Regions from separate parts of the Nostoc sp. 'Lobaria pulmonaria (5183) cyanobiont' genome, predicted to be linked through region 2. Evidence: predicted binding sites of a transcription regulator. Region 2 holds the regulator's gene; the other holds the start of a gene.
The links. The regulator NtcA, encoded in region 2, controls nitrogen genes in cyanobacteria. The targets are predictions, from matches to a motif close to TNTGTANNNNNNNNTACANA.

Region 1 (4,785 bases), 1.4 Mb from region 2:
ACAAGAGCTTGGTCTTCCTGAAGAAGCATCTCATTACTGGAACCCAATTCAAGGGAAGGTAGATGCTAATACTCGGATGATTTATGGGCCTAGTCATGCTTCCATGAGCTGAATTTCAGGAATTCTAAGCTGAATTTTTTGAGTTAATGTCTCAACTGAGAAATCTGGAAAAAAAGCCACCCTAAAGTAGAGGGTGGCAAAACTTATTACTTTTTAGTTAGATACGACTCTTAATTAAGCATCGTAGTAAAGGTAAAATTCGTAGGGATGAGGACGCAGCTGCAACTGTTTAACTTCGTTACCTAGCTTGTAATCAATCCAATTTTCGATAAAGTCTTCCGTGAAAACGCCTGATTCTGTCAAAAAGGCGTGATCTTTTTCCAGTGCTTGCAACGCCAGTTCTAAAGAACCTGGAGTTGAAGGAACCTTTGCCAGTTCTTCTGGAGAGAGTTCATAGATATTCTTATCTAGGGGTTCACCAGGATGGATTTTGTTTTTGATGCCATCGATACCAGCACAAAGCATTGCAGCAAATGCCAAATAAGGGTTAGATGTAGCATCTGGACAACGGAATTCCAAACGTTTGGCTTTAGGGTTAGTGCCAGATAAAGGAATACGGATAGAAGCAGAACGGTTCCCTTGGGAGTAAGCCAAGTTAACAGGAGCTTCATAACCAGGTACTAGGCGCTTGTATGAGTTGGTGCTAGGGTTGGTGATTGCCAACAGGGCTGGTGCGTGTTTGAGAAGACCACCAATGTAGTACAACCCCATATCGCTCAAACCAGCATATTTATCACCTGCAAACAGAGGTTGGCCGTCTCTCCAGATGGATTGGTGACAGTGCATTCCCGAACCGTTATCGCCAAAAATCGGTTTTGGCATGAAGGTGACGGTTTTACCGTATTTCTTGGCAACGTTCTTGATGACATATTTGTAAATCATCAACCAGTCAGCCGCTTCGATCAACTTACCAAACTTGAAACCAAGTTCGCACTGACCACCAGTAGCAACTTCGTGGTGATGCTTTTCAATGGGTACACCTAATTGTGCCATCGTCAACAGCATCTCTGTACGGATATCTTGAAAAGAATCCGTTGGTGAAACTGGGAAGTAACCTTCTTTGAAGCGTGGTTTGTAACCCAAGTTGGGTTTTTCATCTGTACCGGCTTTACCAGAATTCCAAGCACCTTCTGCGGAGTCTAAGAAATAGTAGCCTTCGTTGGCGGTTTGTGCAAACCTAGCACTGTCAAAGATAAAGAATTCAGCTTCAGGGCCAAAGAAGGCTGTGTCACCAAGACCAGTGGAAACCAGGTAATCTATTGCTTTTTGGGCAATAACGCGTGGGCAACGATTGTACCATTCACCCGTGCGGGGTTCTTTAATACTACAAATTATACTTAGCGTTGGGACTTCCATAAATGGGTCGATCCAAGCAGTGTTGGGGTCGAGTACCATCGTCATGTCTGATTCGTTAATTGCTTTCCAACCCCGGATGCTGGAACCGTCAAAAGGTACGCCATCAGTGAATGCAGTCTCATCAATTTGGTCTTGATACAGTGTGAGATGCTGCCAAGTCCCTACTGTATCGATGAATTTGAGATCAATCAGTTGAATTTTATCATCTTGAATTCTCTTCAAGACTTCTTGCGGTGTTGTCATTGTTACTCCTTCTCTACCAATTTCCTAAAGTAATACTAGAATCTTCTAAAGCATCCTAACCCTGCTGATCTCAATCAAGCCGTGACACACCAGAAATATCTTAAATACTAGCCATTAGCAGATTTTGTAGCTTGTGCTACAGATATCTTGATTACAGGTTATATTAACCTTTCAGCGATCATCTATACAAAACGGGAAAATTCATCACATAGGGGTCAACTTTGGCATAGAATCCTTAAATAGTGGATAGATTGTTTTTGTGCCGAATCCTATTTTTAATAGCACAAAAATTTAATGGTGCATAAGTGCAGGCAAATAAATATCAAACCATAAATAGCAATGATTGGGAGAAAAAGGAATGCGCGATGCGGTAACAAGTTTAATTAAGAATTATGACCTAGCTGGTCGGTATTTTGACCGGAATGCGATCGATAGCCTGAAGTCTTATTTTGATAGTGGTACAGCAAGAGTACAAGCGGCGGCGGCAATCAATTCTAATGCGGCTGCACTTGTCAAGCAAGCTGGTTTAAAGTTATTTGAAGAACTGCCAGAATTGATTCGCCCCGGTGGAAATGCTTATACAACTCGTCGTTATGCAGCTTGTCTGCGGGATATGGACTACTATCTGCGCTATGCCACCTATGCGCTGGTTGCTGGTAACACAAATGTATTGGATGAACGAGTCCTGCAAGGGCTACGTGAAACTTACAATTCTCTAGGAGTACCAATTGGCCCTACGGTTCGCGGTATCCAAATTCTCAAGGATTTGATTAAGGAACAAGTAGTAGCAGCAGGTGTGGTTAATACTGCTTTTGTAGATGAACCATTCGATCACATCACACGCGAGTTGAGCGAGATAGATATTTAGATTTTAAGCGGGCAAGGTGTCTGCCCCAACATAAACATAAATAGCGATCGCACCTTGATTTAATGGAGCGATCGCTTTTTTGTGAACTCTAGACGTTGAGAAGGGCTTTATTCAAGCTTTTGCCCTTGGCGGGCAAAATCATAACTCTGTAAAATAACTTTGCTAGATTAAAGCTGTGTTTTTGGAGCTATCTTTCAACTAATGCCACCCAGAGACATCTACCACACCGCAGTCATTAAAGCACTTATCGCAGATGGTTGGACAATAACCAACGATCCCTTATACCTGGCATACGGGGGTAGAGAACTTTACGTAGATATTGGAGCAGAAAGAGTTACCATTGCTGCTGAGAGAGACGATCAAAAAATAGCTGTTGAAATCAAAAGTTTTCTGAGTCCTTCTCCCGTGAATGACCTCCAGGAAGCTGTAGGACAGTATGAAGTTTATCGTAGCGTCCTTAAAGAACTACAACCAAAACGCCAACTTTATTTAGCAGTTCCCAAGCGGGTTTACGAAGGTATATTTTCCGAACGCTTTGGTCAGCTAATTCTTAATAGTATAGGAATAAACCTAATTGTCTTTGACGAGCAACTAGAAAGGATTATTAGATGGATAAGCTAGCTCGGTATCGTGAAATTATTCGTCAGTTGATATTTGACTATGCTAGTCACAAGCCTGCTAACGGTCAAATAGAGACAGAAGCAGTCATTGACTCGGAGCGAGACCATTACGAAGTGTTACACATTGGCTGGGATGGAGTGCGCCGCGTACATGGTTCGGTGGTACATATAGATATTATTAATGATAAAGTGTGGATTCAATATGATGGTACTTCCCAGCCAGTAGCAGAGGCATTATTAGAAGCGGGTATTTTGCACAAAGATATTGTCTTGGGTTTCCATCCTGCTGAACTACGGCAATACACGGATTTTGCTGTATCTTAATTATTTTGATGTCGTGTATTCCAAAAGAATAATACATTTAAGTAGCGATCGCTAGATTAAACGCATTAGCTTATGTTATCTGAACCAGAACCGTCATCAGCCACAATAGAAGTTGCCGATGTTTGAGGCGCTGATGATGGAAGAATTATTAACCCTGAAAGACTTACTTGTTAAGGGCGATGTTCAAGGGGCATTGATTATAGTTGAAGAATTAACAGAAATGAGCCGAAATGACATAATCAAGACGATTCGTAGCTATGCAGTGATTTTGCTGTTGCATCTGATTAAACAACAAGCTGAAAACCGCACGACTCGCTCTTGGGAAGTCTTAATTCGGAATTCAGTTCGGGAAATTCAGCGGGAAAATAAGCGGCGTAATGCTGGAGGCTATTATCTCGCGCCAGAAGAATTGTTAGAAATCTTAGCAGAAGCCTATTTAAATGCCATTGATGAGGCTTCTCTAGAAGTAGAAGAAGGTCGTTATGAAGCCCAAGAATTAGAAAAGCTGATTAACCGAGAAGAAATTATCAATCGTGCTTTGGCTTTAATCTTACCAGGAGAGTCTAGTTAATTGGCGAAACAGCGACTCGACACACTATTAGTAGAGTTAAATTTATGTTCTTCTCGCGCCTTAGCACAACGGTTAATTCAGGCGGGGGAAGTTACTGTTAATCAGCAGTTAGTTGATAAACCTGGAACAGAAGTAGATATTGCAGCTCAAATAAATATTAAAGAGCGATCGCCTTTTGTTTCTAGAGGCGGTGAAAAACTCTCCAAAGCTTTGTCAGTATTTACGATTCCCGTAGCCGAGCGCATTTGTTTAGATGGTGGGATTTCTACTGGTGGTTTTACTGATTGTCTTTTGCAAGCTGGAGCAAAACAAGTTTACGGTATTGATGTCGGTTACGGACAAGTTGACTGGCGGTTGCGAAATGATTCGCGGGTGATTTTGCGGGAACGCACCAATTTACGACAACTACGACCAGATGAATTATATGGTGAAAATGACCCGATTCCTGATTTGGCGGTAGTTGATGTATCGTTTATTTCTTTAACTAAGATTCTGCCTGCTTTGTGGCAACTAACTCAAGCTAACCGAGAAGCTGTGTTGTTAGTTAAGCCACAGTTTGAAGTCGGCAGATCCCGTGTGGGTAAAAAAGGTGTTGTACGAGATCCAAACGACCAAGCTGATGCCATTTTCCAGGTGTTGCAAGCCGCCCACGAATTAGGGTGGAAATACAAAGGCTTAACTTGGTCGCCGATCACTGGCCCGGCTGGGAATATCGAATATCTTTTGTGGTTGGGAATGGAAAG
Region 2 (4,785 bases):
TTTCCCGATGCCCAATGCCCAATGCACAATATCCAATTTGACTCCTTTCATAGAACTCCCTTAGAACTGGGAATTAAGCCAGCACGTCGGGGATCAATTTCCACCGCCAGCCGCGTTGCTCTTGCAAAGGCTTTAAATGTCGCTTCAATAATGTGATGGGAATTAATACCATCCAATTGTCGAATGTGCAATGTCATTTGACTATGGTTCACCAAAGCCACAAAAAATTCTCGCACCAGTTGGGTGTCATAGGTTCCTACCCGCTGAGTAGGAATTTGCAAGCCGTAGCTGAGGTGAGGACGTCCAGAAAAGTCTAGTGCTACCTGAACTAAGGCTTCATCCAATGGTGCAAGAAAATTACCAAAGCGGACAATACCTTTTCTGTCGCCTAGTGCTTGGTTAAAAGCTTGCCCTAAAGTAATGCCTACATCTTCGTTAGTGTGATGATCGTCAATTTCCCAGTCTCCCTTGGCTTGGACATCAATATCAATCAGCCCGTGGGAGGCAATTTGATGCAACATGTGATCCAAAAACGGAATACCTGTTGCTGCTGTGCAAGTTCCTCTACCATCCAGGTTGATGGTAACTTGCACATTCGTTTCACCAGTGGTGCGGTGAACAGTGGCAATCCGAGGGGTTTCAGTTAAGCGATCGTAGTTTAAATTAATTTTGCTGATTTGCATAGGAAATTGGACATGGGGAATAGGGCATGGGGCATGGGGAATGAGAAATGGACAAGAATTTTACTAATACTCAATTCCCAATGCCCAATCCTCAATGCCCCATGCCCAAATTATCTTACATTCCCATAATTTCATATCCTGCATCTACATAGAGAATTTGTCCGGTAATGCCGCTGGACAAATCACTACACAAGAAAGCCACAGCGTTGCCTACTTCTAATTGAGTGACGGTACGTCGTAGGGGAGCTACTTCTTCTACATGATGAATCATATCCAAAATCCCACCCACTGCTGAAGATGCCAAAGTGCGGATGGGGCCTGCGGAGATGGCATTCACGCGAATATTTTGCGGACCTAGTTCAGCAGCCAGGTAACGCACACTAATTTCTAACCCCGCCTTGGCAATTCCCATGACGTTGTAGTTAGGGATTGCCCTAACACCACCTAAATATGTCAGAGTGACGATACTACCTCCCTCTGTCATCAAAGGTTTAGCTGCACCACTTAACTGCACTAGTGAGTAGGTGCTGATTTCTAAGGCGGTGTTAAAGCCAGAACGAGAGGTTTGGCTAAAATCTCCAGTTAAATCGTCTTTGCTTGCAAAGGCCAGACAATGGATCAGAATATCTAACTTTCCCCACTGTTCGCGGATTGTCTCAAAGGTAGATTTAATTTGATCTTCATCTTGGACATTACAGGGAAGAAATAAGCTGGGGTTGAGGGGTTCTACCAATTCTGCAACTTTTTTCTCCATCTTGCCGCGTTCATCCGGCAGGTAGGTGATACCCAGGTTTGCTCCGGCTTTGTGCAGTTGTTGGGCAATGCCCCAGGCGATCGAGCGGTTATTGGCAATACCTGTAACAAGGGCATTTTTTGCAGTCAGATTTAGCATAGAAATTGTTAATGCGATCGATCATTAGGAGCATACTAGAATCTGAGGCACGTTTTGTCTTTGTTTTATACAGGATTGACAAAAATGAATATTGCTAACGGTGTTTACTGTGAGAAAAATCTTGATTTTTTATAAAGATATTCTCAAGATATCTTTATTTGTTCTTCAAAAAACCTTTTGAATACAGCTATTGGAACTACTTATCAACAATTAGTAGCTGAAAGGATCAACAATTATGTATCATTATAAACAAAGAGTTATGAAGAGATTTGTTTGAGTATAGGAAAGTACAGAAAGGTTGACGGTGCTTTATTCATTTTTCGGGTGTATTCTTAGGTAATCAGTTTTTGTTTTTCCGGCATTGGGTAGGGGAAGGGAGATGATCGTGACACAAGATAAAGCCCTAGCAAATGTTTTTCGTCAGATGGCGACCGGGGCGTTTCCGCCAGTTGTGGAAACGTTTGAACGCAATAAAACGATCTTTTTTCCTGGCGATCCTGCCGAACGAGTTTATTTTCTTTTGAAAGGTGCTGTTAAACTTTCCAGGGTGTACGAGGCAGGAGAGGAAATAACGGTAGCGTTGCTGCGGGAAAACAGTGTTTTTGGTGTATTGTCATTGCTGACAGGAAATAAGTCGGATCGGTTTTACCATGCGGTTGCATTTACTCCTGTGGAATTACTGTCAGCACCAATTGAACAGGTAGAGCTAGCACTCAAGGAAAATCCAGAATTATCAATGTTAATGCTGCGAGGTCTGTCTTCGCGAATTTTACAAACAGAGATGATGATTGAAACTCTCGCTCACCGAGATATGGGTTCTAGGTTAGTGAGTTTTTTGTTAATTCTTTGTCGAGATTTTGGCGTTCCTTGTGCAGATGGGATCACAATTGATTTGAAGTTATCTCATCAAGCGATCGCAGAAGCAATTGGTTCAACTCGTGTTACTGTCACCAGGCTACTGGGAGATTTGCGTGAAAAAAAGATGATTTCTATTCACAAAAAGAAGATTACTGTGCATAAACCTGTTACCTTAAGTAGGCAATTCACATAAAAACAATTGGAGAAAGGGGAGTCGGCGCGTGTTGTATTTTGAAAGATGACACTAATAGCTAGAGGTAAATCTAAAATTGAATAATTTCAGCTATTGCCAATTTCCACTTCTCCACAGACAATGCTTAAAAGTAGTAGGCTGTATCTGGAAGGATTTCGGTAGCTAAAGATGACCACCGGATACATCCTCATCGCAGCAATTTTGATTCTGGGAGGCGTAATTGCCACCGTGGGCGATCGCATCGGCACACGAGTTGGCAAAGCCCGCCTCTCACTTTTTAAGCTCCGTCCGAAAAACACTGCTGTACTAGTAACAATTTTTACTGGTGGTTTGATTTCAGCATCAACTTTAGGGATTTTATTCGCTGCCGACGAAGGCTTGCGAAAAGGAGTCTTTGAGTTAGAGGATATTCAAACAGACCTTAGACAGAAGCGGGAACAGCTAAAAACCGCAGAAACTCAGAAAAGTCAGGTAGAGAGTGAGCTAAACCAAGCAAGAATTGCCCAAGCAAAGGCACAACAAGACTTGCAGGCAATTAATCAATCCTTGCAGGCGGCAAATGCCAAACAGAGGCAAACACAAGCTCAGTTGAACCGCACAATTAGTCAGCAAGCCCAAACCCAAACTCAACTCCAACGCACTCAAGGTCAGCTAGATCGGGTGGTAACTCAATACCAAAAAGCCATAGCTGAATTGCAAAGTGTTTACGACCAGAGAAAGGCACTACAGGCGGCAGTTGAACTACTGAAGACAGAACGTCAAAGACTGTATGCCGAAGCGAAAAAAGCCATTGACGAAGCTAAAACAGCAATTGAAAAACGCGATCGCGAACTTGCTAACCGTCAAGAAGCCATAGAACAGCGCGATCAAAAAATTGCCCAACTGGATCAACTAATTCAAAAACGTAATGTAGAAATTACAGCACGAGAGCAAGTGATTGCCAAACGAGAATCGCGCCTCAAAGAATTGGAAGCACAACAGGAGGAACTAGAACAGGAAGTTGCCAGGCTGGAAAAATATTATCAGTCCTACCGCGACCTGCGTTTGGGTAAGCTGGCCTTAGTTCGCGGTCAAGTTCTGTCCGCTGCTGTCATTCGTGTTACTCAACCTGCTGCTGCTCGTCAGGCAGTGGTACAACTTTTACAAGAAGCCAATCGCAACGCCAACCTTGAATTAAGCGAACCTGGTGCAAATCCTGCAAATGTAGAGCTACTGCGTGTGACCCAGGATAGAGTCGATCAATTGAGCAAGCAGATTGGCGATGGTAAAGAATACGTCGTGCGAATTTTCTCTGCTGGTAATTACGTCAGGGGAGAAAAGCAGATAGAATTTTTCGCGGATACAGCCCAGAATCAACTAGTTTTTTCAGGAGGCGCGGTGCTAGCTACGACTACTGCTGATTCCAAAACCATGACATCTTATCAGTTACAGCAGCGCCTAGAAATACTGATTTCTGCTTCCCAATTTCGTGCCCGTAATGCCGGAATTGTCGAAAATGTCCAAGTAGAAGGGACTTTTCTGCGCTTTGTCAGCCAACTAAGACAGTATAATCAACCCTTGGAGATCAAAGCGATCGCAGCAGAGGATACTTATACAGCCGGGCCATTGAGAGTAAAATTGGTGGCAATAGTTAACGGAAAAATTATTTTTAGTACTTAAAAAATTATTTGTACGCTGTTATTAGTAAGATTTAAATATATTGAACAGCAGCCAAAATAGTTGCTGTAGCTGGATTTTTTATTTAGCAGACACGACGCGAACATTTCTAATTTTTAATTTTTAATTTATTATGAATTTCCGTGAATTTTCACCAACGCAACCAGTCATCTTGGGGTTTGATCCAGGTCGAGATAAATGTGGTTTAGCGGTGATGGGACTGGATCGGCAACTGCATTATCATCAGGTCGTGCTAGCAAAAGAGGCGATCGCTACCATTGAGACACTGCGTCAAAGGTTTCCGATCTCTTTGATGGTCATGGGCGACCAAACTACAGCCAAACAGTGGAGAGAGAAATTATATCAAGAATTGACAGAACCCCTGAGCATTATTTTAGTGGATGAGCGCTACACAACCTTAGAAGCACGCGATCGCTATTGGCAAATGTTCCCGCCCAAAGGGTTAATAAAGCTATTGCCACAGGGTCTACGACAGCCACCAA

Region 1: a site for NtcA is predicted at 1,783-1,802, ahead of glnA (type I glutamate--ammonia ligase). Genes of this name have one in related genera too.

The regions. Positions count from the first base shown of each region.
Region 1 is NZ_CP026692.1:3,818,209-3,822,993, reverse strand. Features, by position in the region: gene NLP_RS16760 (hypothetical protein) at 1-112, shown strand, start outside; gene glnA (type I glutamate--ammonia ligase) at 235-1,659, opposite strand; gene apcB (allophycocyanin subunit beta) at 2,018-2,527, shown strand; gene NLP_RS16745 (element excision factor XisH family protein) at 2,729-3,148, shown strand; gene NLP_RS16740 (XisI protein) at 3,136-3,471, shown strand; gene NLP_RS16735 (DUF29 family protein) at 3,608-4,042, shown strand; gene NLP_RS16730 (TlyA family RNA methyltransferase) at 4,043-4,785, shown strand, end outside.
Region 2 is NZ_CP026692.1:5,200,216-5,205,000, forward strand. Features, by position in the region: gene hisB (imidazoleglycerol-phosphate dehydratase HisB) at 48-683, opposite strand; gene fabI (enoyl-ACP reductase FabI) at 799-1,575, opposite strand; gene ntcA (global nitrogen regulator NtcA) at 1,955-2,626, shown strand; gene NLP_RS22905 (DUF3084 domain-containing protein) at 2,795-4,285, shown strand; gene NLP_RS22910 (Holliday junction resolvase RuvX) at 4,416-4,785, shown strand, end outside.